3 regions of the Sporosarcina sp. FSL K6-5500 genome follow, and region 2 is predicted to be linked to each of the others. Evidence: riboswitches for the same ligand, from Rfam matches in the RefSeq annotation. Region 2 holds a riboswitch; each other region holds the start of a gene.

Evidence for each region. Region 2 has a riboswitch for S-adenosylmethionine ahead of metA (homoserine O-acetyltransferase MetA). Riboswitches for the same ligand answer to the same signal wherever they lie in the genome.
Region 1: it holds a riboswitch for S-adenosylmethionine, as region 2 does, so the genes downstream of both, metK (methionine adenosyltransferase) here and metA (homoserine O-acetyltransferase MetA) in region 2, are expected to answer to the same signal.
Region 3: it holds a riboswitch for S-adenosylmethionine, as region 2 does, so the genes downstream of both, MKX62_RS10510 (MFS transporter) here and metA (homoserine O-acetyltransferase MetA) in region 2, are expected to answer to the same signal.

The regions. Positions count from the first base shown of each region.
Region 1 is NZ_JBBOTP010000001.1:2,756,710-2,766,953, reverse strand. It holds gene lepB (signal peptidase I) at 1-433, opposite strand, end outside; gene MKX62_RS13290 (YusW family protein) at 811-1,248, opposite strand; gene MKX62_RS13285 (methyl-accepting chemotaxis protein) at 1,952-3,952, opposite strand; gene MKX62_RS13280 (histidine phosphatase family protein) at 4,137-4,730, opposite strand; gene MKX62_RS13275 (alpha/beta hydrolase) at 4,773-5,561, opposite strand; gene MKX62_RS13270 (gamma carbonic anhydrase) at 5,681-6,193, shown strand; gene metK (methionine adenosyltransferase) at 6,496-7,692, opposite strand; SAM riboswitch class I at 7,882-7,999, opposite strand; gene pckA (phosphoenolpyruvate carboxykinase (ATP)) at 8,182-9,768, shown strand; gene MKX62_RS13255 (alpha/beta hydrolase family protein) at 9,944-10,244, opposite strand, start outside.
Region 2 is NZ_JBBOTP010000001.1:2,979,623-2,989,866, reverse strand. It holds gene MKX62_RS14380 (PTS fructose transporter subunit IIABC) at 1-1,635, opposite strand, end outside; gene pfkB (1-phosphofructokinase) at 1,635-2,564, opposite strand; gene MKX62_RS14370 (DeoR/GlpR family DNA-binding transcription regulator) at 2,561-3,313, opposite strand; gene MKX62_RS14365 (phosphocarrier protein HPr) at 3,447-3,713, shown strand; gene MKX62_RS14360 (PepSY domain-containing protein) at 4,027-4,284, opposite strand; gene MKX62_RS14355 (hypothetical protein) at 4,465-5,223, opposite strand; gene metA (homoserine O-acetyltransferase MetA) at 6,066-6,974, opposite strand; SAM riboswitch class I at 7,072-7,178, opposite strand; gene MKX62_RS14345 (hypothetical protein) at 7,362-7,541, shown strand; gene MKX62_RS14340 (SgcJ/EcaC family oxidoreductase) at 7,611-8,066, opposite strand; gene MKX62_RS14335 (protein phosphatase 2C domain-containing protein) at 8,093-8,890, opposite strand; gene MKX62_RS14330 (NUDIX hydrolase) at 8,887-9,642, opposite strand; gene MKX62_RS14325 (hypothetical protein) at 9,672-10,037, opposite strand; gene MKX62_RS14320 (SIMPL domain-containing protein) at 10,129-10,244, opposite strand, start outside.
Region 3 is NZ_JBBOTP010000001.1:2,218,609-2,228,852, reverse strand. It holds gene MKX62_RS10525 (methionine biosynthesis PLP-dependent protein) at 1-203, shown strand, start outside; gene metC (cystathionine beta-lyase) at 200-1,384, shown strand; gene MKX62_RS10515 (5-methyltetrahydropteroyltriglutamate--homocysteine S-methyltransferase) at 1,431-2,549, shown strand; SAM riboswitch class I at 2,578-2,688, shown strand; gene MKX62_RS10510 (MFS transporter) at 2,771-4,228, shown strand; partial or broken gene MKX62_RS10505 (hypothetical protein) at 4,351-4,560, shown strand; gene MKX62_RS10500 (hypothetical protein) at 4,696-5,013, shown strand; gene MKX62_RS10495 (flavin reductase family protein) at 5,213-5,710, opposite strand; gene MKX62_RS10490 (pirin family protein) at 5,809-6,651, opposite strand; gene MKX62_RS10485 (winged helix-turn-helix transcriptional regulator) at 6,936-7,295, shown strand; gene MKX62_RS10480 (NADPH-dependent FMN reductase) at 7,357-7,923, opposite strand; gene MKX62_RS10475 (hypothetical protein) at 8,342-8,491, opposite strand; gene metE (5-methyltetrahydropteroyltriglutamate--homocysteine S-methyltransferase) at 8,734-10,244, opposite strand, start outside.

The sequences.
Region 1 (10,244 bases), 220 kb from region 2:
CTGTACTGTTTCTTCGATTATCTCCAAGCACGTATAAATAGCCTTCAGGCACTTCCACTTTAAAGTCTTGTGTTAACTTCTGGCCTTCGAAAATCCCAGCTTTATTCTCTTGCACATAGTCCTCTTCATATTCCACGCCATTTATATAAAGCTTGTCGTTGTTCATGACGACGACATCTCCCGGAAGACCAATTACCCGCTTAATGAAATTGTCCTCTGAATCCGGAGCATGGAAAACAATCATGTCAAAACGATCAATCTTATACACTTTTGAGATGACGATTTTATTATCATTTTCAAAAGTCGGCTGCATCGATTGACCCGATACGACGACTGGTGTAAATAAAAATTGGCGTATGACGATTGCAATGACGAATGCAATTGCTACTGATTGTATCCACGAAATGAGCTCACTTTTGCCGCCTTCTTTCATACAATACCCCCGTCTACTATATAATTCATATTATTTACCATATAACGTTACTATGCGTTTATAGACTACTATGCTCTATATTCTATTCTTTATGATAAATTCCTGCCCAACTTAAAAGATTCTTATTATAACAATCGCGCTTCGTTCACCACAATGTTAGGTAAGTGAAAAAAATGCCTTCGTCAATTCAATAAAACTTAATCATTCATCTCTTTAATTCCGTGTTACTTTTCCACTTATAACGGTCGTAAAATTATTGGATAGGCAAAGTAACTAGTTGTATATGATAAAAACAAAAAGCACTGAACTTTTGAGGTTCGGCGCTTTGAATATTGCGTACTATTTACCCCGAAAACTAGAATTCTCCCGGTAGTTTATTATTTCATATCCGAAAATTCTTGCTCACTTCCATCTGTGAATTCAATTTCCAGATCAAACTCCGCGTAATCTTCTGCACCAAATGCTTTGGACACCTTTTCTATTACTTCTTCTCTCGACATGTCTGTTGTTAAACCTAGCTCTTTAAAAATCGGTTGCAATTCACTATAAGCTTTATCTCCTGATAGCTTAATGTTATTTAATTTGTTCTTGTATTCTGCTTCGGTTTCGGACATATCCAAGTCAAATGAAGCTTCAATTGCATCTCTCTTCTTGACTGTATCTATATCTAAGTCAAATGAACGGAAACCGAACTCGCTCTGAATTTCCTCATTCGTAGGAGCGTTCTTTACTATCTCTTTATCGGTACACGCACCTAATATAAGTGCCGTCGATAATAGTGCTGTAGCGTATAACGAAAGTTTTTTAGTGTTCAAAAGATAATTCCCCTTTTCAATGTATTATCCATGCTTCATAATTCATCTTTTCAAGTAAGTTCACCTATCACGTTGAGACGAATTATCCACTGATTAGTAGGGTACATGAACAAACGGTGTTGAAAGGATAAATAAGAATACATATATAACCTAGCATTCTCAGAAACTGTCTTACAATGTTCGACAGAAAAACTGATACTTATACATAAATATAGCATACCTTATCCTGTCGGTACCATTATGGACCCAAAAATATACATCGTTTGAAATAAAGGTCGCCTGCTATTTAGTGATAGTCATTGAAGGCATCCAAAAAAGTTAAAAATAATATCTGCACTACATATTAAGATTAACAAGGTGGTATACCTCACCAGTTTTACGAACGAATTTAGCGAATGAGCAACAAGTGTGAGACGAAGTAGAGGGATGCAGTTCAATCCCTCCTCAGCAATCTACTATCGGGCTTATTGCGTGAGACCATAACAAAGCGACAAAGCGTTGTTGGAAGAATCTTCTATTCGTTAAGCGCCGACTGTATAGTACAAAGATTATAGTAGCAAAACCATTAAGTATTTTACCGATTCCGTTATACCGCCTACTAGTAAAGCGGCTCCGTCCAAAGACAGAACCGCAAGATGATTAAGATTAAGATTAATTTTAACTCTAAACAAAAACCTTCCAATTTCCCGGCAGCTAATTGTTATTAAACTTTGAAATGGCTCATGGCGGTGTGCAGATTGTCACTTAACCCCGCCAATGTATCCGCGGCTTGTGCTACCTCACGGATTGCCCGAAGCTGCTCGTCCGTCGATGCACTAATTTCTTCACTTGCCGCAGCTGTTTCTTCAGCTGTCGCCGCCATAGTTTCAATTGTCTCCATAACCGTCTCCTTATGTTCAACGACCTTATTTACTTCGTCATAGACACTGCTGATGGACTGTTCAAGCTTATTCATGAGTTTGGAAATGTCTCCGAACGTCATTTGTGTAGCCAGCACGACTTTTCCTTGTTCCTCAAATGTCTCCCCCGTTTCCCTCATTTGCCTCGAAACTTGGTGGGAGCCATTTTGAAGTTCTTGAACGGTCGCTTTTACTTCATCTGTAGCTCGTGCAGATTGTTCAGCTAGTTTCCTCACTTCATCAGCAACGACCGCAAAGCCTTTACCGTGTTCGCCAGCACGTGCTGCCTCAATGCTCGCATTAAGCGCCAACAAGTTCGTCTGCGTGGAAATTTGAGTTATCGTTTCCATGACAATTCCGATTGCTCCAACTTTCGTTTCCAAATCTCCAACGACATCCGCCATCGATTGCAGATTTGTCTTCCAGCCATCGAACGACAATTGTAGCTGATTGACTTGGCTGACTCCACTTTTGTTGACCTCTTCAGCTTCTATTGCAATGCCTGTCATAATGCTCGCTTTTTCTTGAATCCCTATTAGTTGTTCGCTTAAATAGCCAACTGTTTGCGTCACATCTTCTGTATCATGTGCGGATTTCGTTGCACCTGATGCGATATCATCGATAGCCCCCGCCATCTGCTCACTAACGGCATTCGTCTCTTCTGCGGATGCACTTAAGCTTTCTGCCGCTAAACGAACTTCATCGACAGAAAGGTTAACCAATGTAATAACATCACGAACTTTTGAAGTCATAGCATTAAAATTGTTTGCAAGTTGACCAAATTCATCCTTCGATTTCACATCCGCGTATGCGTTAAGGTTTCCTTCCGTCACCTTATCCATTGCTGTACGAATTTCACCGAGAGGACTAACAATTCTTGATATTAAGAACCAAAGAACAACAATCATTACTATTCCTGCTAATATGAAAGTTATGATGATTAAGTTCCTAGTTTGACTAACTGAACCATCAATTGCATCTTGATTGAACGCGGCACCAACTGTCCAACCGAAATGCGGGACTTCGGTAAAAACGCCGACCATTTCATTCTTATCTTCATTGTATTGTCCGATTCCCTTAGTTTTTTCTTCGTTAAATAATGCCGTTAAATAAGATAAATCCGCCAATTCCTCTTTGTCTGTTAGTAAATGAGGGTGAACGATTGCCCCATCATTTCTATCAAATAAGAATGGGTAGCCTCCAAATCCAAATTCACTTTTGGATACACTATCAGTAATATTTCCCAAACTAATGTCTACCCCAATAACACCAACAAGTGAATTGTTTCGTTTCATCGCTTTAGATGCCGTAATAACATATCCACCTGACGCTGCATCGACATATGGATCCGACCATACAACTTTGTCTGGTTGGTCGCTAGCTGCTGTATACCATACGCGGCTAGTCGGATCAAATCCATCGATAACGAGATGGGGAACAAATTTGGTATATTTGTTTTCGAATCCAAAATACATTAAATCCGTATCCGTCATTTGTCCCATATAATCATTAAAGACCTTTTCGATGCCTCGACTTAATTCGCTATCACTTCCGGTGCCATACTGCGTCTCTATAAATGATGTGACTTCCGGATTTTCGGTAAGCAAATATAGCGTTTTTTCATATTGCAACATACTGTTTTCAATCGATCGACTCATCTCCTGCACGGCAACTTCACTTTGATTTATAAGTACATTTTCCGTTTGCTTTTGCATTTGAAGATTAACGAACAAGTTTACTACCGTAAGGATAATGAAAAATAACGCTATTACACTGACAATAATTTTTGCTTTAATCGATTTCATTTCACTTACCTCCTTCTACTTTGATTCGACATACTTCACTCATAAATTCTGACCTCATTAGACTATATTTTTGATTATAGTCTAATAGTCACTAGAATGATAGAATATTTTAAATAATATAATGTATTTCGACTTATTAAATATACGCAAAATAAAAAACGCCATTCTCTGGCGTTTTAAATGCTTACTTAATACGTTGTAAATGTTTCGTACAATTAAACAGCTCGCATAGGTTTCGATCTTCTTGCAGTTTAATAATAGTGACTGATGTGTTTTCCAGATCCATAGCTAAATCCTTGTAAGGGACAAGCTCTTTTATCAATCGACCAATAAATCCTCCATGACTGACGACTAAGATTCGTTTATCTGGATGCAATTCTTTTATTTCCTCTATGAAATTAAGTCCGCGTGAAATAATTTCTTCCTGCGGTTCGAAACCGAGTTCCAGCTGTCTCCATGAGTGCCCCCATTTTTTTACTCGCTCCATTTCCGTCAATCCTTCAACCAGGCCACCCCCTGATTCCCGCAAGCGATTGTCCGATAAGAGACGGATATCAGGCATACTGTCCGCGATGATTTCAGCTGTTTTTGCAGCACGAATTAAAGGACTTGTGTAGATGACATCCCATTGTTCACCAGAAAGTCTTTGAGCTACACCGTGTGCCATCTCAATTCCTTCATCATCAAGTGGGACATCAGTACTTCCTTGTGCCCTTCCTTCTTTATTCCACGCGGTAACGCCATGTCGTACAAACCCAATTATCGTAATCGTAAACACCTCCCTCTTCACATTTACTCACAAACCATTTCCAAGTATTCCCTATACGACATACCCTAGCGACCTTAGAACATTATTCATAAATGATTCCGTATATAAGTATACTTCCTCGCGCTCTGGTTCCTGATAAACGTCATGGTACAGCCGTTTCCATTGCTTATATTGAAACTCAGAAAGTTCCTGTCGGATAAACCATTTCTTAGCAAGCACTATGTCTGTTATTTTATCCTCTTCCGCAATATGCATAAGCACTGGGATATCATGAACACTTCTTTCACTCTGCGCAACCAATTTCATGAATGATTGTAACTCTTTATACCAGGCTACGGTGAATTCATCGTTATAAAAGTCATCTTGCTTAGCTTCTTCATATAAATCACTATTGCGTGTTAACATCTCAATGTCAATTTCATGATTCAATTTCATGGATGACGAGAATTTTGTCAATACGTTCGAAAATTTAGGTGGCTGATGACGCAATGCTAGCCATGGGGAACTAAAAACAGCCCCTGCGCATTCAATTTTCTTTCGCTGTAAAAGACGCATTACGAAGGTGGCACCTATTCCATGTCCAATAATGAACAAAGGTAAATTATCATCGAGACCGACCGCTATTAATTTTTCCACAAATTTAGCGTAGGCATCAAATTGTTCATCGTGAATTTTTCCGACACCTTCCGCCCCGTGTCCAGGTAAATCTCCTGTCACGACATGAAAACCGCTGTTTCTTAGTTTCTGAATAAGCCATGCATTTCTACTATGATGTTCGTACACATTATGGACGATGGCCACGACAGCTTTTGGTGGCCCTTCCGCTTCCCATTTCCACATGGTCATCTTCCCCTCATCTATCTAGTTCTTTTATCTATATATTTCCCTATTTATCTACAATAAAAACCTAATCTTTGTTACGATAATTATACACTACCTAAAGAAAAGAGGAGAGCATCATGATTTATCCTTATAAAGGAAAAACGCCTGTAATTGATCCGTCCGTTTTCATTGGCGACTTCACGACGATTTCAGGTGATGTGACAATTGGTCCTGAATCGACAATTTGGTTTAATACCGTAATCCGGGGTGACGTATCTCCAACAATTATTGGACGTAAAGTAAATATTCAAGACTTATGCTGCCTTCATCAAAGCCCAAAGTTTCCGCTTATTCTTGAAGATGAGGTGACAATTGGGCACCAAGTAACGTTACATAGTTGTACGGTAAAAAAAGGAGCGCTTATCGGTATGGGTTCCATTGTTTTGGACGGTGCTGAAATTGGCGAAGGGGCATTCATTGGCGCAGGCAGTCTCGTGCCGCCTGGTAAGAAGATTCCCCCGAATACGCTAGCACTCGGGTCGCCAGCAAAAGTCGTGCGTGAGCTGAATGACGACGATCGTGCGGACATGGAACGGATTGTTCAGGAGTATGCCGAAAAAGGGCAGTATTACAAGAATTTACAACAGTAATAAAAGAGCTGCCTTTGAAGGCAGCTCTTATTTTTTTATAAATAAAAAGATTACTAAACCAATTAACACAAATAACGCAACAACCCCAACCAGTAGTAACAAACCTATTAAACTCATAGCCCGACGCTCTCTCCTCTCCGATCAGGTTTCACTTTATAACAATTGTATCATTTGTTTATAGCTCCTGTGATGAGAGTGTACGACAGATTCGCTACACTCTATGACGCCCGCTAAATCAAACATCCTAAACAGAAAAAACACCAAAAAACAGGGAAATCCTGCCTTTCAGTGTTTACACTACATTATTTCCCTGCTAACTCTTTCAATGCATCAGCTTTATCCGTTTGTTCCCACGGTAGATCAATGTCTGTACGGCCGAAGTGACCGTATGCAGCTGTTTGTTTATAAATTGGGCGGCGCAGATCAAGCATTTTGATGATGCCTGCTGGACGAAGGTCAAACAGTCCACGCGTAAGCTCAACAAGTTTACTTTCCTCGACTGTGCCTGTTCCAAATGTATCGATAGAAATCGATACAGGTTGTGCAACACCGATTGCATAAGCAAGTTGCACTTCACATCGATCTGCAAGTCCTGCAGCGACAATGTTCTTCGCAACATAACGTGCCGCATATGAAGCCGAGCGGTCCACTTTCGTCGCATCTTTCCCAGAAAACGCACCGCCGCCATGACGCGCATAACCACCGTACGTGTCAACGATGATTTTACGGCCAGTAAGACCTGCATCTCCTTGAGGTCCCCCTATTACGAAGCGGCCAGTTGGGTTGATGAAGTACTTCGTGTCTTCATCGATTAAATCAGTTGGTACAACCGGGTTTATGACGAATTCTTTAATATCACGCTGAATTTGCTCAAGTGTTATTTCAGGGTGATGTTGCGCTGAAATAACAATTGTATCGATGCGTACTGGTTTATTGTTTTCATCATATTCAACAGTCACTTGTGTTTTTCCATCTGGACGCAGATACGTAAGGGTTTCATCTTTGCGTACTTGTGCAAGTCGGAATGATAATTTATGAGCTAGGCTAATTGGTAACGGCATCAGTTCCGGTGTTTCATTACAAGCGTAACCGAACATCAAACCTTGGTCACCAGCTCCAATTGCTTCAAGTTCATCATCTGTCATCGAACCTTCACGCGCTTCAAGTGCCTGGTCAACGCCTGCAGCGATGTCGGCTGATTGTTCATCGATCGCAGTCAAAACTGCAGATGTTTCCCAATCAAATCCGTATTTCGCGCGTACATAACCAATTTCTTTAACAGTTTCACGCACAACTTTCGGGATATCGACATATGTTGTCGTAGTAATTTCTCCTGCAACGAGGACAAGTCCTGTTGTAATTGTCGTTTCACATGCAACACGTGCATTTGGATCTTCTGCCAATATAGCATCTAGAATAGCATCCGAAATTTGGTCACACATTTTGTCCGGGTGTCCTTCAGTTACCGATTCTGAAGTAAATAGTCGGCGATTTGTCATGTTATTTCCTCCTTATATCCTACGAGATTGATACGGTACTCATATGTCCCATGTAGAGTCTTTTCTAAATGAAAAGACTACAAGCCATTGCGAGCTCTATACACGAGGATTAAGGGCGATATCATATAAAAAGCCCTTCGCTCACGTAATAATACATGAGGAAAGGCATGATTTCATAAGCACCTTTCACTCTTATCATACAAGGACTGTGCCTTGCTACAGGTTTGGCACCTTCGCGCAGACAAAACGTCTGTGCAGGTTGCCGGGTTTCATAGGGCCTGACCCCTCCACCAGCTCGGGATAAGAGTATCCGTTCAACTATATATGCTACGAAAAATCTTGTTGCATGTCAAATCTTTTTACCCATTTTGCGTATAAATCCTTGAGGTTTGAATTAGTATAGATTATTATTCTTAATGTGTTATACTAATTCAATAATGTGATGACACCCAATTGATTGGGACTATATGCAAAGGACGGTACATACTTATGATATCTGCGAAAATTAGTGATGACCTCAACAAACTTCTTTCTGGGAAAAATGTAAAAGTTCAACTTTCAGTTCCACAACTTGTTGAAAAAGCGATTTCACGTGGTGAAGCTCAATTGACATCAGACGGAGCGGTTACAGCTCAGACAGGCAAATATACAGGTCGTTCACCTAAGGACAAATACATTGTTGAGGAAGCGTCCTCCAAAGACAAAATCGATTGGGGCAACGTCAATCGTCCAATCTCTTCTGAAATTTTCGATTCATTATATAATAAAGTAATCACTCATTTGAGAACAAAAGACGAACTGTTCGTCTTCAAAGGTTTTGCAGGCGCAGATCCAGCTTCACGACTATCCATTCAAGTTGTGAATGAATTTGCTTGGCATAACCTGTTTGTTCACAACTTGTTCATCCGCCCAACTGAAGAAGAACTAGTACAACATGAATCACAATTCACAATCGTTTCGGCTCCTTCATTTAAAGCTGATCCTGTGGTCGATGGTACGAATTCAGAGACATTCATTATCGTATCAATGGAAAAACGTATTGTTCTTATCGGTGGAACTGAATACGCTGGCGAAATGAAAAAATCAATCTTCTCAATCATGAACTACTTACTACCAGAAAATGGAATTATGCCAATGCACTGTTCAGCAAACGTTGGTGAAGACGGCGATGTTGCCCTATTCTTCGGTCTTTCTGGAACAGGTAAAACAACACTTTCGGCAGATGCAAACCGTAAATTAATCGGCGATGACGAGCATGGCTGGTCTGACACTGGTGTCTTCAATATCGAAGGCGGTTGCTATGCAAAATGTATTAATTTATCACAAGAAAAAGAACCTGAAATTTTTGGTGCAATTCGTTTTGGTTCCGTACTAGAAAACGTTGTCGTCGATCCGGAAACACGCATTCCTGACTACGATGATGGTTCATTAACTGAAAACACGCGTGCAGCTTATCCTATCCAAGCAATTGATAACATCGTTGACCCTTCTGTTGCTGGTCATCCGAAAACGATTGTATTCTTAACGGCAGATGCGTTTGGCGTACTACCTCCAATCTCGAAGTTAACAAAAGAACAAGCAATGTATCACTTCCTAAGCGGGTTCACTTCGAAGCTTGCCGGAACTGAGCGTGGTATCACATCACCTGAAGCAACGTTCTCAACGTGCTTCGGTTCACCTTTCCTTCCACTTCCAGCGACAGTATACGCTGAAATGCTTGGGAAGAAAATTGATGAACATGATGCACAAGTATTCCTTGTTAACACAGGCTGGACTGGCGGTGTCTACGGCGTTGGTAAGCGTATGGATCTTAAATACACACGCACTATGGTACAGGCAGCTCTTGCTGGAGAATTGAACAACATTGAAACAGAAACTAACGGCGTATTCGGCCTCGAAATGCCTACATTCATTGATGGTGTTCCAACAGAAGTGTTGAACCCGCGCAATGCATGGGCAGACGGCGAAGCATACGATGTAAAAGCAAATGAATTGGCAAACATGTTCCATGAAAACTTTAAAAAATTCGGTATGGTTTCTGAAGAGATTACGCTTAAAGGCGGACCGATTGCATAATTTTCAAATTAAACAGTGTAGCACATTGAATGTGCTACACTGTTTTTTTGTACCTTGGATTTGTAATTGTAAAAATGGAGTTTTAACTGCAACTTATTTCGTCTAATTGCAACTTTGGCGTTTTAATTGCAAACCCGTACTTCTAATTGCAACTTCATTTTATTCAAAAAACCACTCATTTTTCTTGTCTTCTCATCCAACTACATAAATCGCGTACAAGTTGTGCATTCATGACAGGCGGTATGAAGTGTGTATATTCAGGGAAATACCATGTCTCATATACTTTTTTATGTTCACGCAGTGCGTTTTCAAGCAAAACTGCTTGTTGAAATGACACGTTCTCGTCGATCATGCCATGAATGATGAGTACGGGAGCATCAATTTCATCCACGCGGAACAGCGCCGTACGGTTTCTGTATTCATCCGGCATGTTATTCGGTGTCCCGCCGATAACTCTTTTCATCATCCGCCGCATA
Region 2 (10,244 bases):
GACATAAGCCGTTTTCCCCGCTTCACGCTCTTGTTTTGTAAATCGTTTTTTGAACAATGTCGTGGCAATTGCCATGCCTAGTGGCGGTACCATCCCCGCTGCCATAACCGTCGCAATGAATCCGAAGTTCTGTGCATCGAGCATCGCAATACCGAATGTGTATGCGGCTTTATTAATCGGCCCACCCATGTCAATTGCCATCATCGCACCTAATAATATACCGACTAGTACCTGGTTTGTTCCACCAAGCCCTTCTAAAAATACTGACATACCCGTATATAATTTAGTCAAAGGAGGATTGATCATCATCATAATGAGTCCAGTAATCGCAATACCGAACACTGGATAAAACAACACCGGTTTTAATCCTTCAAGTGCATCGGGTAATGCCGCAAATGCTTTTTTAACAAGAACTGTTACATACCCTGCTAGGAAACCGGCAATGATTCCGCCTAGAAATCCAGAGCCCCCGCTGACACCGTCAACACCTGTAACCGTAATCGCGATTAATCCACCGACCATACCTGGAGCAAATCCGGGGCGGTCCGCGATACTCGACGCGATGAATCCTGCTAATACAGGAACCATCAAGAAGAATGCATTTCCACCGCCTATTGTATTTAGCATTGCTGCGAATGCATTGTAATCTGCACTATTCGGATCACTTGAATTTATACCCCAGAAGAACGATAATGCAATTAAAATTCCGCCACCAACAACAAACGGTAGCATATTGGACACACCATTCATTAAATGTTTATAAAAACCGTTTTTGGTTTCGGAAGTGTCACTATCCTCTTTAGACTTATCATGTTTGTAGATTGGTGCGTCTTTAATGATTGCACGATTCAACAATTCTTCCGTTTCATAGATTGCCTTGCCGACTTTCGTCTGTATGACCGGCTTACCGTTAAACCGAGCCATTTCAACTTTGGTATCTGCGGCAACAATAATGGCATCCGCTTCCGCAATATCCGCGTCTGTCAAACGGTTTTTCACGCCAGACGAACCGTTCGTTTCCACTTTCAATGAAATGCCCATTTCTTTCGCTTTGTCAGTTAGTTTTTGTGCCGCCATGTAGGTATGCGCTATTCCCGTTGGACACGCAGTAACAGCAAGTATTTTCGATGTAGGTGAAAGTGATGATTTTGATTCATCTATCTCTTCAGGTCCTTCCAACTCGATTTCCTTGTCATTGACCGCTTGTAGAATTTCATTTTTTGACGTAGCATTTAGAATTTTTTCTCTAAAGTTTGAATCCATCAAAAATGTAGCTAGTCTTGATAGCGCTTCCAAATGGTCGTTATTTGCTCCTTCGCTCGCAGCAATCATGAAAAACAGATGAGCCGGCTGGCCGTCTAGCGATGCGTAATCGATACCTGGTAAAGAACGTCCAAATGCGATTCCCGGTACCTTAACAGCTGCTGATTTCGCATGTGGAATCGCAATTCCATCGCCGATTCCCGTCGTCCCTTGCTCTTCTCGGGCCAAAATATCTTTTGTAAATGCCCCTGTATCATTCAAATTTCCTGCACGATCGAACTGATTTATCAGTTCTGTCAATATATCCTGTTTAGATGTAGCTTTCACATCCAAAATAATTGTAGCTTCAGTTAATAATTGTGTGATTTTCATCATTTCACATCCCCCTTATCTAATGAACTAATCAATACTTGGTCCAGTAATGCTAGTACATCTTTTTTCTCACAAAGATCCACTCTAAAAGCTGTTGCACTTCCGCTTGCAACACCCGATCGGAATGCCTTAACTGGATCCCCCTCTTTCGTGAAGGATGCAAGAAACCCGGATACAAGTGAATCACCAGCCCCCACCGTATTCACAACTTTCCCTTTTGGCGCTTCCGCAAAAACAGCAACCTCTTTCGTAACGAGCAGTGCCCCTTCCCCCCCCATGGAAACGATGACATGTTCGACGCCTTTTTCAATAAGTTTCTTAGCGTAATGGTGTGCTTGCTGTTTGTTTTCTATTACCGTATCGAACAATTCACCAAGCTCCTGTTCGTTTGGTTTAATAAGAAATGGCTTCATGTCAATCAATCCTTTTAATGCAGGACCCGATGTATCAAGAACGAAATGTACGCCATTGTCATTGCAGATAGTTGCGATATCCTCGAAAAAAGTTTTCGCTATTGATTCAGGAAGACGGCCCGCAAGAACGAACCAATCACCTTTTTTCATGTTCTGCACTTTCGCCATCAATTGCTGTTGCTGTTCTAGTGTTATATCAGGACCAGGACCATTTAACTCAGTTTCTTTATCGGCTTTGATTTTCACATTGATGCGCGTAATTTCTTCAGTTTGGATAAAGTCCGTATGAACCCCTTCTGAATGTAGAGATTGTTGAATATAGTCACCTGTGAACCCACCTACAAAACCTAAAGCGATGTTGCTAACTTCTAATCGGCTTAACACACGGGACACGTTTATTCCCTTTCCCCCGGGATAGTAATATACATCTTTAGAACGGTTCAGTTTACCGCTCCTGAATTCGGGTAAATAGGTAGTATAATCAAGCGAGGGTGTGATTGTGCACGTATAAATCATGATTTCTCCACCTTTACTGTTGTTTTTTGCTCCAATAAGTTGATAGCTTGTTTTTCGAAATCACTTACTATCAATACGGCTTTATCGAGTGGCATAATAGTAGCAAAACTTACTTTGTTATATTTTGAATGATCCGTCACGACATATGTTTTTCTCGAGAGTGTAGAAGCAAGCCTTTTAACAGCGGCTTCTTCTGGATCTGGCGTTGTATAGCCGATTTCCAAATGGAATCCGTTGACGCCAAGAAAGCATTTGTCAAACTGATAGTCGCCAAGCGTCTGGATTGTTTGAGGTCCCACAAGGGCACGCGTGCGGGATTTTATATAGCCACCCGTCAAATAAGTCGTTATTTCGTATTCCATCAATGAATCAACATGTGTCAATCCATTCGTCACAACGGTCACTTTTTTATTCTTTAAATAAGGAATCATCTGCAAAGTGGTAGTCCCTGCATCAAGAAAAATACAATCCCCATCTTGGACAAAAGAAGCGGCATAAGTAGCAAGCTGAATCTTCTCTTGAAGGTTTTTGGATGCTTTATCCGAAATACTAAGTTCTTTTGTGATTCGCTCGCTTATTGTAGCGCCTCCATGGATACGATCCAATTTATTTAAGTCTTCGAGATCGTTCAAATCCCTGCGAATTGTTGACTCTGACGCGGATGTCGCATCGACTAACTCTTGAATTTTAACTGTCTTTTTCTCAGTCAATAAATTCAAAATCAATTCATATCGTTCATTTGTCAACATATGAACACCACCTCTAATTAGCTGTAAACTCATATTACTTGAAATCCCTTTCATAATCAATCATAATCTTCCACAGTCAGTCACCAACTTTTATAATACAGTAATTGATACTAACAATTAGGAGGAATACACATTGATAGAAAAACAATACACCATTTTAGGTACTGCTGGTTTACATGCCCGTCCAACATCCGCTCTCGTTAGTGCGGTCAGTTCTTTCAAATCGGATATTACACTGGAATACGTCGGTAAAAAAGTAAATCTGAAATCCATTTTAGGTGTTATGTCACTTGGAGTAGCTTCAGGCACTACCATTACAATTGCGGCGGATGGTGAAGATGAAGCGGATGCCATTGCAAAAGTCGATGCAATTATGGAATCCGAAGGCCTTGGAAAGTAATAACAATCTCGAGTTGTGATAGTAGCAAAAGATCTCTAATCAATTTCATGAACATAAGCGCAATCGCCCGTTCAATCCCTCCCGGTGGACCTATAGGTTAGAAGCGACAGAGGAAGGCAACCTTAGGATCGCGATATCCTTTTCAATAGCTGCATGACCCACGTCTCCAGGGGCTAGGCGCTGGAGTCTAGACGTAAAATCACTAAGTTACAACTTATCCACAGTACGAGATTTCATAATTTCCTAAACATCAAAAAAAGAACAGCCACGGATGGTATCAGTTACCATTCGTGGCTGTTCACATATAGTTTCATTAATCTAGTTTCACTCTGAGGACTGCACCTGTATTCGCATCAATTTTAACTTCATACTTATGACCTTCTGCCGTTCTTACGTCAATTTCATATACCAGCATTCCATCGTCGTAATCTAATTCCGCTTTTACGACCTGGCCTGGAACCCGCTCTAATGCAATGGCCATCGCCTGATTTATTGTAATCCTCCGGTATTGTGGGTTCTGATAATGTTCATGCCAATGTTGGTTTTGATTTTGTCGATTCTGATTCGTCACCCAATCTCCTCCAATTCGATTATCCCGTTGTCCTTAACATTCTATTCAAGGATGGCTAATATGTGCTGAATCCCTAAGCCCATAACTGAAAAGACAATTAAGCAGTTCCTAGGTATATGATTTGCACTTGAGGCTTGCTTAATTGTAATGATGTTTTCCATCATTAAATAGCCATACCTTTCAATCAACGTTCTCCTCTTTTTCTTCCTGCTTTTGGCTCAACATAAAACGTGCCGAAACTGGATCCGATCTGGTCAATAATTTGGATAGATACGAAGACGTCATGCTGTAACTACCTTCTATTTTCTCTGATAAAAAGTTGGTTCGCTCGTATAGGACTGAGCGTAGATAATCCAGTTGCCTTATCACTTTCCCTAGCAATCCTTCTTGGTTGTCCAGCCTGCTGATCACGTCTTTTTGTATATCTTCTTGTTTCAATAGTTGCTCTGACAACAGCTTTTGATAATCTAATTGTTCATTCATTTTGACTACAATTTCCTCATTTGCAGAAGTCAGCATTTCTATACTATTGACAATTTCTTCATTTGACTGGCTGACCTCATTCACTTTCCCGATGAATTCTCGATTCATTATTCGCTCATGTATCAACGTACGTTGTAACATTTCGTTTTTAGTTTCTACTTTTTTTAACGACTTCATAACATCTTTTCCAAACTTTTCATGTCGGAAATCACTTTCCTTGATTTCATTCAAACGATTATGGATTGATTTCAATTGATTGGATTGTGTGTTTTTCTGTTGCTTTAGTAAGGTTTCCATGATATTGAACTGTTCACCAACCGAATGAGACGCTTCCCTATGTTCCTTCATCCATTCCGCTATCGGATCTATTTTATAGTGTTCTTGGTTCCTCCCTAAAATGTCTGCATTATTTTTAAAAACATCCGGGTGCCCATTTTTGTTAATAAACAACCCCATCTCACTTACCCCCTCGTCGTATTAGCTTATGCAATTCACGACAAAAGGGTCATTGAGTCACGTCTGATGAGTAACCACTTTCTTTAAAAAAGCACCTATACGCCAGGAATCTAGAGTTTTTTGCAAAATAGTAAGCAGTCATTTTCTGGTTTGGTTAATTGCAGACCTGTTGATTAACCAAAACTAACCAGTGAATAACATAATTACCTTCCGGGCGCTACTTGTATAGTTGCATTTTTGGATTGCTTCGGATTGAATGACTTCTATTCAATTAGCGGGATGTCTGGATGCAAAAGTACTTGTAGTGCTTATGCTTTTTTTGATGAAAGAATAGCTGACATCCAAGTCGGAGAAAAGCCGCCAAAGATGCAATTTTGGCGGCTGAAGCTTTCTATATGGTTTTTTCTTTTTTTAGTAAAGAAGTGGCACTTGCTATAAGGTATCACATGATTAGATGTATAATCTTTGCTAAAAGTAAGAAAGGATCGCATTGTACATCGTCCAAGAGTGCCCGAAATTGCATCTTCGGGCACTTACACCCTTCATAGAATGTCATCTATTCTATTCTTCCAAAACAACTGCATTTTCCACTTGAATAGTGTAGGAACGCGACAGGCAACTATTCGCAATAGTATTACTAAAAAGAGTGTGGCTAGAAGTGACGGAGTCACTTCTAGCCACACTCGGACCCCTCAGTAAATCTGTCATGAATAGTTAGTCGAAAGCGGGCCGAAAATAATGCAGTGAAAATGAAGGTCATCAAGCCCTACTCACCAGTATTTTATGCAAATAAATGGTTAATCTACAGACGTGGTTTAATTGATACATTTGTCATTAACTAGTTATTCCCATTCATAAGGTGTTTCTTGATACACATAATAATTTAGCCAGTTGGAGAAGAGTAGATGCGTATGGGAACGCCATGTATTCAACGGCTCTTTGCTTGGATCATCATTCGGAAAATAATTTTCCGGGATATCAATACCGACTCCTTTTTGCAAATCACGTGCATATTCCTCCGCCAACGTATCCGCATCGTATTCCAAATGACCTGTGATCATAATATGTTTATTATCTTTAGAAATGACGATGAATGCCCCTGCATCCTCTGATTTAGCAAGCAAGTGTAGACGGGGATCATTTTTTATTTCCTCAGTTGAAACGGATGTATAACGTGAATGCGGTGCTTTAAATTCGTCATTAAAACCACGTGCAAGATTAATCGTTGGGTCGGATAGTCGATGCGTAAAAACGCCTGAGCATTTTTTCGGCAATTCAAATTTCCCGATTCCATAATGGTGATAGAGTGCTGCTTGGGCACCCCAACAAATATGTAAAACAGAGGTTACATTTTCTTTTGACCATTCCATAATCTCCGTTATTTCTTTCCAGTAATTAACGTCTTCAAATTCTAAATGCTCAATCGGGGCACCCGTAATAATCAGTCCATCGAAACGACGATGTTTCACATGTTCAAATGTTGTATAAAATGCGTTTAAATGCGTTTTACTAACGTTTTTAGAATCATGAGTTGCTGTGTTCAAAAATGTAACATTTACTTGTAGCGGTGTATTCCCTAATAGACGTAGCAGCTGCAACTCTGTTCTTTCTTTTTCAGGCATTAAGTTTAAAATGGCGATGTTCATAGGCCGTATATCTTGGGACGTTGCGCGTTCTTCATCCATCACAAATATTTTTTCCTTCTTCAATAGTTCTCCTGCTGGTAATTGTTTCGGTACATTGATCGGCATGTGTCGTCTCTCCCTTTTCACTTTGGTTTGAATCAAATGATTCAATATAAAAAACCCTCTTTTCTATAAGACAAGAGGGTTTAATTTGGGCACTCTGTTCTTATCTCTCAAGAAAAAATCTTGTTGGAGGTAGCACCTTCCTGACTAAGTCAGAGGTTGCTGAAGCTTCACAGGGCCATATCCCTCAGCTTCTCTTGATAAGAATATTCAATTATTTACTATTATACTATTAAAACTACTATTGTAAACCGTCTTTTTTGACGATAATAATCAAAAGAAACATTTTTATTTTAATTTCCACATTAATTCAGCATGAAAACTGCTGAATAATATTTCTTTAGAAAGCCATATTAACGTGGCACTGAAAAAATGAAAGGAGTTGTTACTATGGGAAGAGATGACAATAAAACTGGCGGAAATAATGCACGGTCTTTACCACAAACGCCGAAAAACCAAAAAATAAAACCGGGCGACATGAATGAAGAAATAGCCCGCGAGTTTGCTGAACTCCGTTCCCTGAAACCAAAACGCGAACGAATGAACTCAAATGAAAAGAAGAGAAAATGATTACCTTTGTCATGAACAGTAACTAAAACACTCCCCGCACTGGTATTATCTTGGTGCGGGGCACTTTTTTCAGCCTACATCAGATACTTGCTTCAATTCTTTGGTCATCCGCTCGACCAAGTCAGATCTTCCGTGAAATTGGGCCGGTGTATTTTGGAAAAGTTTTATTTTCCATCCATCCTTTTCTTTTACTGCAATCAGTGTTTGATGAGCATTCAAATTTGGGTCAAGTTCTGTTCCGCCCGGAGGTATCATCCCGACGATTGCACGCAACATCGCAACTTCAGCACTCAGAAAGTACACATCTTTAACGACATTGATAAATGGAGGTGTTGGATGATCTACAAATATCGGTTCTAAATGTGCAAAAATAGTATTTCGCCCAATTTCTTGACTTCCGTCAAATCCAATCAATTCGCCTTGCTCTGTAAATTGATCAGCCATGCTCTTAGCATCGCGATTATTCCATGCAAGAATTAAGTTATAATAAAGGGTTTTGATTTCAATTAATTCAGATGCTTCCATATCTAATTCCTCCCGTCATTTTTCCTTCATCCGAGATAATCGCTCGGGATGCTACCTTCCTTTTCTACTTCCACATTCCATGCGATAATTGTCGTACTGTCTCGTACATTTTGTCTTTCGATTTCCATCAATAACTGCGAAATCCCTTTATCAAGTTCTTTTTCATTCAGCACGGCAACGAGATCTGACGGATCCAAAAAAGGTTCCCCCGGGCATTCCACTAAACCATCAGTCGTCAAAAAAATAAGATTGTTCCCTTTTCTCATTTCCCTTGTCCCTGACGTGTAGCATGGTACTGCTTGCTCAAACGTATTCACTTGACCAATCCATTCAAAGAATTGCCTTTGGTTAAGTTGAAACTGATTTAGGGCAATTAATTCCGAATGGAACAGATATACTAAACAATCTCCAACCGAAAACCACCAAACGTAATTAGCTTTCCTGACAACGATAAGACAAGCCGTTTCTCCCATGGCACATCTGCATTCATTCAAAAATTGTTCAGATTGAAAAATTTCAAGTAACTTCATTTCCAAACGTTTAAATCGTGGAGGACCCTTCATATCTAAAATCTCCACCAATTTTTCTTTATGCTGCCCGAGTGTTTGTACAACAAGTTCCGCACTTTCAGCACTTTTATGTGCATCCAAAATAGCCGCTAATTCCCAATCCTCATTTTGCCAAATAACGCAGCCATCTTCATTCTTGGTTTGTCCCGCTGAAGAATTACCTCCAAATCGACCAACCGCTACACGATTAATCCATCGTACATCTCGTTCATCGACAAAGTCCTTTTCACTTCCAACCCAAGTGAGATTATTCATGAGCGCTCAATCAATCTATACGGTCTCACTTCATAACTTTCATAAGCAATCGTATCGCTATTTCGAGCATCATCCACCCTAGAAGCGAATTGTGGGCGTTTAACCCAGTCTCCTACTTCTGCTATATCAAAGTCAACGAATTGTACATCAATCGTTTCAGGAGGCTGCGCAGCTGGTACACCCGACACCGCTCTCCCACGAAAAACCATACAGATAACGCCTGACGTGATATTTTGATAAACACCCGTCATATCACCAATTTCTGCGTGGATACCTGTTTCTTCTAGTACTTCCCGTTTAACCGCCTCTTTCAAGGATTCGCCAAGTTCAAGTCGCCCACCCGGCATTTCATATGTATCATTTCGGTGATTGTTCCGTACAAGTAATACATGTCCTTCCTCATTTACAATGTAACCACTAACAGCTACGATTTGTGGGGATTGCCCGTAATTTCCCGTTGAAGTGAAAAAATCTTCATTTGAAGAGATAAACAATGGAGCTAATGATTTCCGATAATTTTGCGCTTCAGCATGCATTTCCGATGCTCGAATGCTAGCGTCCACTGTCTCATAATGAGCCCTATTATCGTATGCCCACATTGCCATTATCTCCGTCTGTTCTTCATTGACCCACCGTCCAACCAGCTGCGCTCCATGCGTCAGCTGATTCGGAAGCAAAAAGGTATGGAAAAAGTGGGTAAACGTTTCGTACATCGCTGGTTCAACCGTGTACGTTTTTCTGCGATACAACATTCAATTATTCCCCCCGTACAAATTAATTTTCAGCGAGCCCTTTTCAATAACCAAACTAGGCCAAGTGTAAAAACAGCAACTAGTGTTAAAGTAAATTTGAGGTCAATGATTGGTTTAAACTTCACCTTCTCCGCATCTATCTCGTAAACACCCAAAGGTCTGACGGAGATATGTCCCCCGCCCCCTTCTCCTTGGGCACCTAAAGAGTTTCCTGTTTCACTAGAATAGCCGCCTCCCCCGCCAACAATATAATTAATCTTTGCTACCGGAAGGACTTTTCTGTTTTCAAAATTAATCGGTTCACCATAAATCAACGATACGTCTTGTTGCCGTGAAAACTTGTCAAATATCCGCGCAATAGGTGATAGGTAATTAGAAGATTTTTTAATTCCCATGTTTTCCCCACTCCCTTAATTTTTAGTTGTGATTAGGTTAGCTGTCGTTTTTTCAACGTAAAATAGTATCCATCTATTTTACGCTGATATTTCAATACCGAAATTGCACTTTAACCATAGCGTTAATCGAAATCTGCCCCTGTTCAATCGGTGTGGAGCTAGTCATTTCTCTCGCAGCAAATGTTCGATATGCGATGGGTTCTGCTC
Region 3 (10,244 bases), 760 kb from region 2:
CGGAAAGTCTTGGTGGAGTGGAAAGTTTCATCACTTACCCTGCAACGCAAACACATGCCGATATTCCTCGTGAAGAACGAATACGACGTGGCGTCTGCGACCGACTTTTACGTTTCTCTGTCGGAGTCGAAGAGGCTGACGATTTGATCGCAGATTTGAAGCAAGTGTTTGCAACTTTGAATAGCGGGGTGCTACAACGATGAGTTTGAATAAAGAACGGTTGGAAACGACTATTATCCATGCTTCGACCCGCGGAGATTACGAACAAAAAACAGGTGCTGTCAACGTTCCTATCTACTTATCTTCAACGTTCCATCAGGAAAGCTTCGATGCATTCGGGCCGTATGATTATAGCCGTTCGGGCAATCCAACGAGGGATGCGTTGGAAAAAACGATTGCCTCACTAGAAGGCGGTTCGCGCGGATTGGCCTTCGCTTCCGGAATGGCTGCCATCTCAGCTACATTTATGCTCCTTTCTTCGGGTGACCATATCGTGGTTACCGAAGATGTCTACGGCGGCACATACCGATTCGTAACCGAGGTATTACCGAAATTCGGTATCGACCATACTTTTGTAGATCTAGCGAATGTAGATGAAACCGCACGTGCAATCCGTCCAAATACAAAAGTGATCTATATTGAAACACCATCCAACCCGCGTTTGGGCATTACAGATATTGAAGCGATAGTTGACCTTGCAAAATTGAATGACTGTCTGACGTTTCTCGACAACACATTCATGTCGCCACTTTACCAGCGTCCACTAGATCTTGGAGTTGATATCGTTGTTCATAGTGCTACCAAATTTTTATCGGGGCATAGCGATATCATTGCTGGGCTAGCGGTTACAAAGGGGGAAGAACTTGGCAATCGATTGGCATTCATTCAAAACTCTTTCGGCTCTATTCTAGGCGCACAAGATTCTTACGCGTTAATTCAAGGAATTAAAACGCTAGGTGCCCGTTTAACACAGTCATCCGAATCGGCGAGTAAAATAGCCTCGTACTTGAACGACCACCCGTTAGTAGAAGAGGTGTTTTATCCAGGGTTAGCAAGTCATCCAGGACACGTAATCCACTCGAAACAATCGACAAGTCCAGGCGCTGTCTTATCTTTCCGTTTGCCAAACAGAGATGCAGCAAAGGCCTTTGTTGAAAACGTTCGGATACCCGTTTTCGCAGTAAGTCTAGGCGGAGTTGAATCAATTCTCTCCTATCCTGCAACGATGTCCCATGCCGCCATGCCTAAAGAACAACGGGAGAAACGTGGTATTACCGATGGTCTGCTACGTTTTTCTGTTGGACTCGAGCATGTCGATGACTTGATTGCCGATTTTGATCAAGCCTTGATTAAAACAAGTGAAAAAGTTGCCATACCTAATTAAGTACCATTAAAGAAAACATTATTATATTGGAAAGAAGGAATTTAAATTGACAAAACCTATAGCCGAACAAACTTTGACGAAAGCACCATTTAAAGCAGATCACGTCGGGAGCTTTTTAAGACCAGAACGCCTAAAGCAGGCTCGTTTGCAAAGAGAAACCGGTGATATCACTGCCGAGGAATTACGCACAATCGAAGACGAAGAAATTACAAAGCTCGTCGAAAAACAAAAAGAAGCTGGACTAATTTCTGTGACAGACGGAGAATTCCGCCGGAAATGGTGGCATTTTGACTTCCTTTCTGGCTTTGACGGCGTTGAGTTTTTCGAAACAGATAAAGGACTCCAATTCAATGGTGTTGTAACGAAAGCACACGGCATTAGAGTGACAGGAAAAATTGGGTTTAGCGACCATTACATGATTGAACACTTCAAGTTCCTGAAAAGCATCGCAGGTAATGCAGTTGCAAAATTCACGATTCCAAGCCCGAATATGCTGATTCACAGAGCGACATTCGAAGAAGGCATCTATGCAAATGATGAAGAATTATTTGATGACTTGGTTACTGCCTATCAAGACGTAATTCAAGCACTGTACGATGAGGGATGTCGTTATCTTCAAATCGATGACACGTCATGGGCTTCCTTCTTGTCGGAAGAAGGAAGGGAAACATTGAAAGCGAAGGGGCAAGATCCTGACAAACTTGTACAACTATCCGCACGGGCCATCAATGAATCCATCGCGAAAAGGCCTGCCGACTTGCTCGTGACGATGCATATTTGCCGCGGCAACTTCAAATCGACCTATTTTTCTAGTGGTGGCTACGAGGATGTATCCGAAACAATTTTCGGCGGATTAGATGTTGACGGTCTTTTCCTTGAGTTTGACGACGAACGCTCCGGCAGTTTTGAACCGTTGCGCCATGTCAATCGCCCTGACCTTTTCGTCGTATTAGGCTTGATCACCTCTAAATTCGGCGAATTAGAGGCCCCTGAACAGCTTAAAGCAAGAATAGCAGAGGCCACAAAGTATGTTCCTTTAGATCAACTATGCTTAAGCCCACAATGCGGCTTCGCATCAACAGAAGAAGGTAATCAGTTAACTGAAGAACAACAATGGGAAAAAGTTCGTCATGTTGTAACTATCGCGCAAGACGTTTGGCAGTAACCTTTACAAATTAAATAGGCTAATAAAACTCTTATGAAGAGCGGTGGAGGGGCTGGCCCTATGAAACCCGGCAACCATTCAACAATCATGTTGATAAGGTGCTAATTCCTGCAAAGCACTATGCTTTGGAAAATGAGAGGGTATTTTCTCTCGAATGCCTCTCTACTAACACAGTGGAGGGGCATTTTGTTTTATTAACAATAGAATTGGATGTGTGAGGAATGAAAAAGGAAGGCTTGCAAAGGTATCATACGATTTGGGGCTTGTTATTTTTAGGTTGGTTTGTTTCTTACGTTGACCGGGTTGCAACTGGGCCGATCATTACATATATGATTGAAAATGAAGTTTCTTTTTTTGCAGACGTGGCAAACCCCCATGGAATTGGCGGATTGATTGGTAGTTTATTTTTTGCCGGTTTTATGTTAATGCAATTTCCTGGTGGCTACTTTGGGGACAGGTTTGGCTATCGTGCTATTATCATTTTAAGTATTGTTTGGGCTGGAATCGCCACTTTATTAACAGGTTTGGTGGGGGGCCTTGTTGCATTTATTCTTTTCCGAGTCCTACTCGGGCTAGGCGAAGGCGTTTTTTATTCGAATGACCGCTCTTATATTGCCTATCATACACCTCCTGAAAAAATTGGATTAGGAATGGGCGTGGCGCTTACCGGACTTTCTGTTGGTCTGACAGCAGGCACACTTGGCGTCCCTTATCTTATTACAGTCGCAGAACCATTTATGGGTGAAGGGGCTTGGCGCTTTCCTTTTTTCGTGACCGGAACAATTACACTCATTATTGCACTCCTACTATTTAAATATATGAAGCCCAAAAACGATTCAAGTGCTTCTGTAGATTTGTCTTCACCTGGTATTAAAGCACAGTTTGGCAAAGGGCTATTGTACATGTCCATGTACTCAGCCGTTTTTCTTGTCATAGTGATGGGCATCTATTACTTTTCCGTCAAACTAGGTCTATCCTCTATCGCGATTGCGGTCATTCTTGTTGCACTTTGTCCGCTCTTAATACTTTATTTATACACAACGAAGAAGTCTGAAATAAAACCGTTAATAGCGAATAAGAATCTTTTCTTATTGTACTTGTTCTTTATCCCTATCATGTGGCATCTATGGTTTTACGGATTTTGGTCCGTCTCTATCGTCAAAGATTTCGGTGGCGGTGCGTTAATGGCTGCCGCTTTGATTGCATCGTTTAATGGTTTGGCCGGAATCATTGGTTTTCCTCTTGGCGGCAAAATTTCTGACATAGTGGCCAATCGTCCAAATGGGCGACGTAACGTCCTTGCTGTACTAACCGCTGTACTGACTGTAACTATTTTTATATTTGCAGTCTATGTCATGATGGGCAATAACAACCCCATCGTTATGTCTGTCATTTTGTTTGTCTCCGGATTATTCTTTTTTGCATTGCAACCGGTGGCACATGCTCTGGCTTCCGATTTGACGCCCGAAAAAAGCAGAGGATCCATGTTTGGAATGCTCAATTTGATTGGAGAAATCGGAGCAGTTCTCTCACCTGTCGTCTCCGGAGTCATTCGAGATAACACCGGCAGCTGGGGCTTGCCACTTCTACTCGATGGCGCATTAATGGCGGCGGGCCTAGTTCTAGTGCTAGCCATCTCCAGTAAGGCGGTCCGCAAGAACGTTGTATCCTTGGCTTGAGAAAAGCGCAAGATGCCCTTTAAGATGCAACAGGCATAATTCAATCAAAGGAAGTAGGCAGGCTAAGATCGCGATGTTCTGCGGCAATGGCTCGTGGGGCTAGACACTATTCCAGGTGATCTGCAACTAAATATTTGAACAACTATCTCACTTGGTTTCAAGTATTAGAAAGTAGCCAATATCAGAGAAATGAAGTCACTTTGAATGACTTGATTATCAGAGGAAATCTAACACAAAATACAGAAACCTATGATGCACCTATATATGTTGAACTAATGGTTCTATATAATCTCCAGCGAAGGCGCCTCATAGGGGTAGCCGAGCGTTGTTGAGTGGATTCTTTATGTCAACATATATAGGATTCGCACTATAAAAAGTAGTTCTTATTCAACTAACGGACCATTTAATGGAATAAACTATGTTAAAATTGAATCAATTCAAAAGCAAAAGAAAGGAGGGATTATAATATGGGCTCAACTTTGGAATTTGTGCGTATTTTACTACCTATTGTAATAGTGGGTGGAATTGCAGTATTTGTAATTCTAAGAATGAAACATAAGTATAAGAAAGGCACGCTTGGTAAGAAAAAGTCAAAAAGTGCTCAAAATTTATTAGATAGTTTAATACCATTCGGAATGATGATTGGATTCGCTATTGCTGTACTTTTAAACATATTTTCCCTAATTCCCTTACTATCTGCAATTGCTTGGGGACCTGGGATAGGTTTATTAGTTGGCTATTTTGCTTATGAAATTTATAGCAAAAAAGAAGAAATTTATCCCTAACAATTATTTTCCATAAATGGGTACCTTAGTATAAGAAGACTGTACTACGAATTAGAACTTCTGGATAATTGGAAGTTCTAATTTTTTCCTATATCAACATTAAACTTTTACAGAGCCTCTTTTTCAAGAAAAAAAGGCGTGTCATCAGTAGATTAAACTGATGACACGCCTTTCTACACTGAAGATTGTATAGACACTGTCAGCTATAAAATTCTTCTGGAATTGCACCTATAGTTCTACGGTGATACAGAAGAGGTTCTTTACTTTCATTCTGAATATCTAATACTTCGCCTATTAATATCGTATGATCTCCAGCTTCAATTTGTTGCACCGTCTTACATTGTAAAACCGCAAGCGAATTTGAAAGTACTGGTAGGTTTAAATCCGATTCTTTCCAATCACATTGACTAAATCGATCAGCAACCCTGCTCGAGAATAACGTACATAACTCACTTTGATCTGCTGCCAAAATATTCACCGAAAATTTTTCAGCATCTAGAAAGTCACTATAAGTGGATACTCTTTTATCAATGGACCATAAAATTAGTAAAGGCTCTAATGATACCGATGCAAATGAATTGACCGTTAATCCCATCGGTTTTTTATCTGCATCAAATGCTGTAACGACAGTGACTCCCGTCGGGTAATTCCCCATTGCTTCTTTAAAACTCGCTACCTGCTCTATCTTACTTCCCATATCAGCAACTCCCATTTTCTTATTTCACTTAAAATCATATCAAATCTATTAGAATATTTCATACTTTGTGATTCCGCACTAAATTCACTGGTACATGTTCACTCGAATCTTCCTTCTCTGTAATCTTTATAGGCCTGCATAATCTCTTCTTCTGAATTCATCACAAACGGGCCGCGAGCTACTACTTTTTCTCCGACAGGCTTACCTGCATATAACATGATATGCAGTTTCTCTTCTGCGTGAATCTTCACTTCAGTTTGTTCTTCATCTGTTCCACGTTCCAACCAGAGAACCTGCCCCTTCTTCCCCTCCACGCTTTCACTGCCAAATGTCCCTATTCCTTCTATTATATACAGAAATCCATTGTAACTGCCGGGAAGGTCCTGTGTAACAGTGGTACCGGGTTCAATGATCAATTCAACCATCGTAACAGGCACGTGATTTTTCGTGTCAGCCGTAACACCTTCCGAAGAACCGGAAAAGACACGTATCGTAGCGCCGTCTTCATGACGGACCGACATATCTTGTGCACGCATGTTCTGGTAACGCGGTTCCGTCATTTTTTTATCACTTGGAAGATTGACCCACAGTTGCAGGGATTGAACCGTTTCCCCAACAGCCGGATCCTCTGTATGAATGATTCCTTTACCCGCTGTCATCCATTGAACGTCTCCTGGATGTAGTTCTCCTCCCCCAGTCTTATTGTCAAAGTGTTCTAGCGTCCCATCAATGACGTACGTAACAGTTTCAATACCACGGTGTGGATGCATGCCAAATGTTCCACGCACGAAAAAGTCTTCAGCCATCAATAGAAATGGATCGACTTCTTCCCAGTTTCCCGGTTCAATGACCAATCCTACTTTATGAGTTGGCGAGTGTTCCTGATAAACGACATCCCTTACACTTCTGATTCCCCTTGAAAAGACCGATTTATTATTCATATTAAATTCCTCCTTCTGTTTTTGGTTGTATATGTTGAATTAAAAGATCCCATTGTATTAGCAACGGTGCTAAGGAGTGCCCCGTCCTAAGACAGGCTTCAGCTGCCCCTTGCAAGGCTCTTTCGCAAAGTTTAGAAAGGTGTTCATTTGTTCAGCATATATAGCTAAATTTTACCGAATAGTAATGGATCACTATATATGTTATTATGGAATAAATTCACCAAAATGTGAAGTACACACTTCAAAGTGCTATAGTATACAAAAAGATACTAATGGAGGTTATTATGGGGATAAAGCCTGAACTATGTAAAGTTGACGAAGCTTTAGGTATCTTGGTAGGTAAATGGAAACCAATCATTTTACTGCATTTATTTACTGAAGGAACACAGAGGTTTAGTGAATTAAAAAGATTAATGCCAGGGATTACCCAAAAAATGTTGACCAAGCAATTAAGGGAATTGGAAGATGAAGATATTATTAACAGAGTCATCTATCCACAGGTCCCCCCGAAAGTTGAGTATTCTATCTCGGATTACGGAAAAAGCTTACAGCCCATCTTAGCAATTATGCACGAATGGGGCACCGGTCATGCCACACATATTGAAAAGAAAAGAATTAGCCAGAATACCAGCGACGCACTATAATGGATAAATCAAAAACAGACACTCTCCAGGGAGTGTCTGTTTTTGATGATCAGGAGATTTCTTAAGCTTTAACTGTAGTATTTGTTTTGTTATAGAACTCAATAAAGTTAAATACTACTGAATCCAAGAAATCGATCGTAGCTTTATCAGTAAGTTCACCAGCTTCGTTCATTTTCTCATGAACTGAACCGATGTATACTTCGTTACCTGGCAGTAAGATAGGAGCTAACGCCGGATTTGACAGAATTTCTCTTAAGTGGAGTTGCGCACGGATACTTCCGAATGCTCCCATAGATGATCCTACGATGAAGCCAGGTTTGTTTTTAAGTGTGAAATCTCCACCACGTGATAACCAGTCGATTGCATTTTTCATTGCGCCTGGAATAGAGAAGTTATATTCAGGAACTGCAAATAATACAGCATCTGAATCTTTTACATTATTTTTAAAATCAACTACGTTTGCAGATGGGTTGCTTTCTATATCAATTGAAAACATATCAAGATCATTGATAAAGACAGGTGTAATGTCTAATTGATCTGCATAACGACTTCTCATATGTTCAACTATTTTTAAGTTGAATGAAGTTGAACTTGTACTACCGATAATTGCCTTAACTTTAATTGCCATGATGTAAAACTCCTCTATTATATATGATTGTGATTGTAATTCAGCTTCCTATACTAATTATACACAAGTAAATCAAATTAGGTAGTACGCACTTCAAAGTGCCATAGTATACGAAAGGATACCACATAAGCAAAAGTAAAAATGCTGACCTAAGCTCATCATATTTTCCTGCGTAACCGAGCATATCCTTCGCGCGACCAATCATATACCACGCAAACCGATCATATACTTCGCGCGACCAATCATATCCCTCACCAACCAAGCATATACTTCACCCGACCGATCATATACCCCGTCAACCGAGCATATACTTCACCCGACCAATCATATACCACGCAAACCGATCATATACTTCGCTCGACCAATCATATCCCTCACCAACCAAGCATATACTTCACCCAACCGATCATATACCCAGTCAACCGAGCATATACTTCGCTTGACCAATCATCCTACGACAACCGAGCATATACTCCGCGCGACCAATCATATCCTCCGCAAACCGAGCATATACTTCACCCGACCAATCATATATCCCGACAACCGAGCATATACTTCGCTCGACCAATCATATCCCTCGCCAACCGAGCAAATACTTCACGCAACCGATCATATCCCTCACCAACCGAGCATATACTTCGCAGACCAATATTCCCCCGACCACAATAAAAAGGTATCTCCCCGTCATTAATGCACGGGAAGATACCTTTTTTATTGTGAACATATGAATACATGTAATAACAAAGCAATGGTGCCTTACTGAGGTAGCCTAAGCGGATTTGAAATGAATCTTCATTTCAACTTAAATAATTAATTCTTAAGCGTAGCCAATTGACTTTCTCTAACTTCTTTCGCCGCTTCAACCATGATTTTCAAAGCGCCAATTGTCTCTTCTTCTTTTCTTGTTTTCAAACCACAATCCGGATTAATCCAAAATTGTTTTGGATTAATTGTTTTGAGTGCACGATTAATATTTTGTTTCATTTCTTCCTTGCTTGGAACACGTGGACTGTGGATGTCATAAACGCCTAAGCCAATTTCTTTATCATACGTATTGTTCTCAAATGCAGCGATAATTTCGCCATGACTTCTTGACGTTTCGATTGAAATAACATCTGCATCCAGCGCGCTAATGGATTTGATAATACCGCTGAATTCCGAGTAACACATATGCGTATGAATTTGCGTGTCATTTTCAACAGAAGAAGTTGCCAATTTGAATGCATAGACAGCAGCATCTAAGTAACTTTCACGTTTATCTTGATCCAACGGTAAACCTTCTCGAAGCGCAGGTTCATCTACCTGAATCATGCGAATACCGTTCTTTTCAAGCTCTTCAATTTCTTTACGAAGTGCAAATGCAATTTGGTTCAATACGTCGAAACGTGGAATGTCATCTCGGACAAAGGACCAATTCAAAATCGTTACAGGGCCCGTCAGCATACCTTTTACAGGCTTCGTCGTTAACGTTTGAGCATAGACACTTTCTTTCACAGTAATTGGTTCACTAAACGCAACATCACCTAAAATGAGTGGTGGCTTGACGCAACGCGAACCATAAGACTGAACCCAGCCAAACTGTGATACTGCAAATCCTTCGAACTTTTCACCGAAGTATTCAACCATATCTGTTCTTTCAAATTCACCATGGACCAAAACATCAATGCCGATGTCTTCTTGAATTTCAATCCATTTGTCAATCTGATCTTTGATAAATTGCTCGTAGGCCTCGTTTGTAATTTCTCCTTTACGCCATTTAGATCTTGTCTGTCTTACTTCTGGCGTCTGCGGTAAACTCCCGATTGTCGTTGTCGGCAGAAGAGGCAAATTAAAACGTTTTTGCTGCTCGATAATTCGTTTTGCAAATGGCAATGAGCGATTTACATCTTGCTCAGTTAGATTTTCAATCGTTTCTTTAACTTCAACGTTTTGCCGATACTTCGAGTTATTTAGACGAGCAAGTGCGTTCCTGCTCTCCTCAAGTCCTGTCGCAATCGTTTCAGTTCCATCGTGAATCCCCCGACTAAGGAGCACAATTTCAGCTAGCTTCTGATCAGCGAATGACAGACCGCCTTTAATAATTGGATCCAATTTCTCTTCAGTTTCCGTACTGACAGGAACATGAAGAAGTGAAGAGGAAGGTTGAACAATCAAACGGCTTTTATCAACATGTAACTGAATTTCTTCTAATAGCGTTACTTTTTTATCCAGATCCGCTCGCCACACATTTCGACCGTCAATGACACCCGCCGCAAGTACTTTGTCTTGAGGAAAACCATATTTTTGTAGCAATTCAAGCGAATCGCCATGAACAAAGTCTA